Regions from separate parts of the Ornithinibacillus proteolyticus genome, predicted to be linked through region 1. Evidence: a T-box and tRNA genes for the amino acid it is inferred to sense, from the RefSeq annotation. Region 1 holds a T-box; the other holds one or more tRNA genes.

The links. The T-box of region 1 lies ahead of thrS (threonine--tRNA ligase). A T-box ahead of a tRNA ligase gene usually reads a tRNA of that ligase, here a tRNA-Thr.
Region 2: it encodes a tRNA-Thr, which carries the amino acid that the T-box ahead of thrS (threonine--tRNA ligase) is inferred to sense. The anticodon was not compared.

The regions. Positions count from the first base shown of each region.
Region 1 covers NZ_JBCPXV010000053.1:8,687-12,099, forward strand. The annotation lists gene AAIB49_RS17135 (hypothetical protein) at 1-43, opposite strand, end outside; gene AAIB49_RS17140 (GIY-YIG nuclease family protein) at 332-709, shown strand; partial or broken gene AAIB49_RS17145 (type I restriction endonuclease subunit R) at 843-1,079, shown strand; T-box leader at 1,266-1,490, shown strand; T-box leader at 1,534-1,757, shown strand; gene thrS (threonine--tRNA ligase) at 1,824-3,413, shown strand, end outside.
Region 2 covers NZ_JBCPXV010000064.1:10,378-13,790, reverse strand. The annotation lists gene AAIB49_RS20040 (YwaF family protein) at 1-656, opposite strand, end outside; gene fabI (enoyl-ACP reductase FabI) at 751-1,527, opposite strand; tRNA gene AAIB49_RS18105 (tRNA-Glu) at 1,767-1,841, shown strand; tRNA gene AAIB49_RS18100 (tRNA-Val) at 1,845-1,920, shown strand; tRNA gene AAIB49_RS18095 (tRNA-Thr) at 2,096-2,171, shown strand; tRNA gene AAIB49_RS18090 (tRNA-Tyr) at 2,210-2,293, shown strand; tRNA gene AAIB49_RS18085 (tRNA-Gln) at 2,304-2,375, shown strand; tRNA gene AAIB49_RS18080 (tRNA-Lys) at 2,473-2,545, shown strand; gene AAIB49_RS18075 (hydroxymethylglutaryl-CoA reductase, degradative) at 2,715-3,413, shown strand, end outside.

The sequences.
Region 1 (3,413 bases):
CATAATTTCCATCAAAATCCCTGAATGGATGTGAAACTAACATACCTTTACATCTCCTTCGATTTTGTTTTATCGAAACTAGCTTGATGTTCTATTATTTGTAATTATATCAAGTGGAGTATTAGGTAAAAAGGGAAATCTTTTATGTTAACACTTACACATACTATAGTCAAAGGGAAAGTGAATTCGGCAAAGGAAACCATTGACTATAATAAATGGTATGAAAATAGTAATAGTAGGAAACACTAAATAATTTACTCGAATGAATAAAATAGAAATTGTTCACAAATACTCCTACTGAATTCATTTTTTCAAAGGAGTGTGCTTGGAAATGGCATCAAAGTGTGGCGTTTATTTTTTTCAAGAGACTAAAGGCGGGTTGGTAAAGATAGGCAAGTCAAACGATTGGGATAGAAGGTTACAGGTAATAAATACCGGCCCCTATGAAGTTGTCAAGTTACATACTATTGAAACAGACAACCCCTTGATTGTGGAAAGACATTTTAAACGGTACTTTAAGGATAAAGGAGTAAGGGGCGAGTGGCATTGCTTATCGGAAGGGGATATTAATTGGATTCGTGCAGGTCAATACCCCATAAACATTCAATTATCCATTATAGGTGAAGAGTATAAAATGAAATTATTGAAGAAACACAGGTGGCTATTCGAGGAAATCGAGAAAGATGAGAAAAAGCGTGATTCATTCTAGTAATGTTAATAAAGCCAATTTTGTACTTAGTGTAAGACGGACAACCTGTTTTTTACGATAACCATCCCCCAACTACATCTAACCCTCCCACTGAATATATGTTAAAGCACCAGTCAGTCGGGAGGGGAACGGATTGACGAGGAAAAAGTATTCGGAACGTAATATATGTACGAAATTCATTACTCCCGCCCTTATACAAACAGGGTGGGATTTACATAAGCATATTCGTGAAGAGGTTTCCTTTACAGCGGGTCGTATACTTGTAAAGGGAAAGAAGCATGTTCGTAAGAAAAATAAACGTGAGGATTACATCCTTTATCGCAAAAGCATTTTACCTTTGGCTGTTGTTGGAGCAAAGGGTGCTGAGCATCAACAAAAAAACATAAAGACTTCCCAAATCAACTGAAAAACCTATTTATCCTCTAAATAATGGTTGCGAAAGTGTTGAATTCGTAATCTGTTAGAATTTAAAGAGTGGGGTTCCTAACCAAAAAGGGATTGCAAAATGAATTAAGATAATGTAATATATGAAGAAATCAAAATTCATTTGACTATTAAAATAGCTACGATAAGGATATGAGCAACTTTTTACGGTTTACAGAGAGGGAAGTTACGCTGAAATCTTCCTAACGCAGGACAGTTGTCTTACCACCTTTGAGCTGTATTGGGGAATCTAAGTATCCAATACCGTTAATGCTACGTTACAGCACCAGAGCCATATAGGTATATTTTGCCTTATGGGAATTTGGGTGGAACCACGGATAACACATTCGTCCCTCTTCTAGGGATGGGTGTGTTTTTTTATTTGTGCCAAAAGAATTACAATAATTGCTATGAAAAGGACATGAGTTACTTTTAACGGTTTACAGAGAGGGAAGTTGTGCTGAGATCTTCCTAACGCAGGAGAGTAACTTACCACCTTTGAGCTGTATTGAGGAATCAAGTATTCAATGCCGTAAATGCTACGTTACAGCACCATAAGCCATAAAGCTACTTACAGCCTTATGGAAATTTGGGTGGAACCACGGATTACACATTCGTCCCTCTTCTAGGGATGAGTGTGTTTTTTTATTTAACAAAATGATAAAGGAGTGTTTTGACGATGAGTGAAGAAATGGTAAGGATTCAATTTCCAGATGGGAAGGTAAAGGAGTTTCCTGTAGGTACTACTGTAGAGAAGGTTGCAGGGGTTATTAGCTCAAGTTTAAGGAAAAATGCAGTGGCGGGAAAAGTAGATAATCAAATTGTAGATTTGAGCTATGAGTTAAACCGAGACGCAAGTCTATCTGTTCTAACGCTGGATTCGGAAGAGGGAGTACATGTACTACGTCATACGACAGCACACGTATTAGCACAAGCGGTAAAGAGATTATTTGGCAATGTGAAATTGGGTATAGGGCCTGTTATTGAAGATGGATTTTACTATGATATGAAATTGGAGCAAAGTTTGAATTCAGATGACCTACATGCTATCGAAAAAGAGATGGAAAGAGTCATAAATGAAAATTTTGGGATTCAACGAATAGAAGTATCTTATGAAGAAGCCGAAAGATTATTTGAAGAAAACGATGAACCATATAAGATAGAAATATTAAAAGGCCTTCCTAAAGGTGAAAAAATTACTTTATATAAACAAGGAGAATTCATTGACCTTTGCCGTGGCCCACATTTACCTTCTACAGGTTTCATAAAGGCATTCAAATTGACACGAGTCTCGGGTGCTTATTGGCGGGGAGATAGTGATAATGATGTTCTACAACGAGTCTATGGAGTTGCTTTTAAAAATAAAAAAGATTTGGAACAACATTTGAACTTCCTAGAAGAAGCAGAAAAGCGAGATCATCGAAAGTTGGGGAAACAATTAGAATTATTTATGTTCTCGGAGGAAGCTCCAGGAATGCCATTTTATTTGCCAAAAGGACAAATAGTAAGGAATGAATTGGAAAGGTTCTCCAGAGAAATACAAAGCAGTGCATATTATGATGAAGTTCGTACGCCTTTCATGATGAATCAAGAACTATGGGAGAAATCAGGCCATTGGGACCATTACCATGAAAATATGTATTTTTCAGAAGTAGATAACACAAAATTTGCTTTGAAACCGATGAATTGTCCGGGGCATATGCTCATATTTAAAAATAACCTATACTCTTATAGAGATCTCCCCATAAGATTGGCAGAGTTTGGCCAAGTTCATCGTCATGAATATAGTGGTGCATTAAATGGGTTGCTTAGGGTTCGTACATTTTGTCAAGATGATGCTCACATATTCGTCCGAGAGGATCAAATTGAAAGTGAAATTAAGCAGGTGTTCAATTTAATTGATCAGGTTTATCGTACATTCGGTTTTGATTATTCGGTTGAACTTTCGACTCGTCCAGAGGATTCATTGGGTGATGATCTTCTTTGGGAAATCTCTGAAACAGCATTAAGAAATGTACTTGATACTCTTAATGTTGACTATCAATTAAACGAGGGGGACGGAGCGTTTTATGGTCCAAAGATTGATTTTCACATCAAAGATGCTTTAAAACGAAGCCACCAATGTGGAACAATTCAACTTGATTTTCAAATGCCTGAAAAATTTGACCTTACTTATGTAAATGAAAAAAATGAAAAGGTTCGTCCTGTTGTTATTCATCGGGCTATTTTTGGCTCTATTGATCGTTTCTTTGGAATTCTGATTGAACATTTTGCTGGAGCT
Region 2 (3,413 bases), on a different contig from region 1:
ACCATACAAAGATTAAAATAGTACCAAAATCCATCTCCGAGAAAATTTAGCGGTGTACTGGTTGAAGGTGTTCTAGCTAAGAAAAGAAAATTGGCGTCAAAAATTGGATTGATAAAGAATCTGATAATTGCTGCATAACATAAAAGGTAAAGATAGGACTCTATTGTCTTTTTAAAGGTGATTTTTATCTTAGATGTTAGGACTAAAAATATACAAGCCCAGGATAAAATGAAATGGTGTATAAAAAACTGCCAAAATCGAAAATGAGGAAAACCATGGTGTAATTCTGGTGTTACAACCGCGAGGAAGGAGGGTACAATGCCGATGAATAGGATAACTTGAATGATTTTCTTATTTTTGGTTAGTGCAAGCATAGTAAGGATTCCCGCTATGCTACATAGTTGAAAGGGAAGGAATTCACGCGGATTCCAACTTCCGTTTAATATCCCCCATGTTTGGTAACTAAGTTCAGAGGAAACTAAGGTGATCAATAACCCCATCCTAAAAAAATTAGATGTCCTTTTATTGGTAATCCATTTGTTGGAGCAAATTAGTAGTAATACAACTCCAAAAATAAATAAGAATACCATGAATAGGTGGTGGATCCCCCATAAATGAAAAGATGATACTGCCTTACTAGCAAACCACTCTCCCATTCAAATCCCCCCTGTATTTCCTTATCTAAATAGAAAACAACGCTTACTAAAGCATTTTTAGTAAGCGTCTATGATTGATTATGGATTAGTAAAATTAGCCACCAATTATGTGGTAACCTGAATCGACATGTAGCACCTCTCCGGTTACACCACGAGAAAGGTCACTGATAAAGAATAGGGTAGCGTCTCCAACTTGGTCCTGGTCAACATTACGGCGTAAAGGTGCTTTTTCTTCCACCATGCCTAGTTTCTCGTTAAACCCAGAGACACCTTTTGCTGCTAAGGTCCGAATAGGTCCAGCAGATACTGCGTTTACGCGAATACCATGTTTTCCAACATCTTCGGCTAGGTATCTAACACTTGCTTCTAAAGAAGCTTTGGCAACTCCCATTACATTATAGTTAGGAATTACTTTTTCAGAACCTAAATATGTTTGCGTAACGATACTGCCACCTTCAGTCATTAGTTCTTTTGCTGCTTTTGTGACAGCAACTAAAGAAAATGCACTAATATCCTGTGCTAATAAAAATCCCTCTCTTGATGTATCGCTGAAATCACCTTTCAGTTCATCGCGGTTTGCAAATGCGACGGCATGGACAAGTCCGTGTATAACCCCAACCTTTTCTTTTATCTCATTAAAAGCGTTGCTTATACTTGCATCGTCCGCAACATCACAGGTAACGATGAGTTTAGCCTCGATATCATTTTGTTCTAATAACTTAGTTAGTTTTTTATACGATCTTTCTTGCCTGTTAGTAAATATAAGGTTTGCTCCAGCATTATGGAGTGATTTTGTAATACCCCATGCAATACTTCTTTCGTTGGCAACACCCATAACAACAATGTTTTTATCCTTTAATAGTTCAGTCATTTGGAACCTCCATTGTGATTAACTATTAGTACCTAACTATAATTTATCACTTTTTAAATGAAAAACCAATTTATTTCTTAATTTATTAATTTTATTAGGGGGATACTCCCTTGTGTATCAAGGGTTTTACGGGGGATGAAAATTTTTTATAAAAAAATATCATTTTTCTCTTTACAAAGTGTAGAAATCTGTATATAATAAAATTCGTTGACTGCTAAGACAAGTTGAATAAATGAACTGGCCCGTTGGTCAAGCGGTTAAGACACCGCCCTTTCACGGCGGTAACACGGGTTCGAATCCCGTACGGGTCACCATGTGGAGGATTAGCTCAGCTGGGAGAGCACCTGCCTTACAAGCAGGGGGTCGCAGGTTCGAGCCCTGCATCCTCCACCATTTAAACCTAGATAGTTCTTCACCATGCCGGCCTAGCTCAATTGGTAGAGCAACGAGCAATACTTCTACCGAATCAGCTACGAGTAACCCCGAAGCATACACATCCATGAATATGCTGGAAGATACAGGGGTCATCAGGCAAGCGTGATAAAATGAATAGGTGAGTTAATACCATGCCGGCCTAGCTCAATTGGTAGAGCAACTGACTTGTAATCAGTAGGTTGGGGGTTCAAGTCCTCTGGCCGGCACCATTTTTTTGTATAAAAACATATTAATATGTTAACTATATGGAGGGGTAGCGAAGTGGCTAAACGCGGCGGACTGTAAATCCGCTCCTTCGGGTTCGGCAGTTCGAATCTGCCCCCCTCCACCATTTACATTATTGGGCTATAGCCAAGCGGTAAGGCAACGGGTTTTGGTCCCGTGATTCCCAGGTTCGAATCCTGGTAGCCCAGCTTTTTTTATTTTCTGGGACTTTTTTATTTATGGAACACAAAGAAGCCGCCGATTATATAAAAACGCTCAGACTAACTTAGAACCACTTGATAACATGAGCCATTAGCTCAGTCGGTAGAGCATCTGACTTTTAATCAGAGGGTCGAAGGTTCGAATCCTTCATGGCTCATCATATAAATACGTGAAATCATGCAAGGTTACGATTCTTTCGTAACCTTTTTTTTTTATTTGCATTTTATACTGTTTTTTAACATAATAGATAGAGTAATTCTTTATATAAAATAAAGAATGAAACAAGTTCTTACTAAATAAATAGATACTATTAAAGGATGGTTGGTATGAGATCTTCTAGGATTCCTGGATTTTATAAAAGAACAGTTGAAGAACGAAGAGAGCTGTTGCAGGAGGCACTTGAGCTATCTGAAGATGACTTAAGCGTCTTAACATCACAGGAGGCATTACCAATCGATACTGCAGATAAAATGATTGAGAATGTTATAGGAACATTCCCACTTCCGTTAGGATTAGGATTGAACTTCTTAATTAACGGGAAAGACTATATAATACCAATGGTTGTTGAGGAACCATCAATTGTCGCTTCTGCAAGTCACATTGCTAAAATTGTAAGAGATGCAGGTGGTTTTAAAACAGAAGCTTCAGATAGAGTCATGATTGGACAAATCCAAGTAGTTGGTTGTCCAGATTTCGATGCTGCAAAGAATGTATTGTTAGAAGCTAAAAATGAATTAATAGAGGCAGCTAATGCTGCTTATCCTAGTATTGTAGCCAGAGGTGGGGGAGCAAGGGATTTAGATGTACGTATTCTAAATGATTCACCTGGTTCCAGCTACGGAACAATGCTTGTATTACATTTATATATTGATACATGTGACGCAATGGGTGCCAATATTATAAACACTATGGTTGAATCGTTGGCTCCGACAGTCGAAGAGCTTACGGCAGGTAAAGTATACCTACGTATTTTATCTAATCTTGCTGATCGCTGTGTCGCAAAGGCTACATGTGTTATCCCCCCT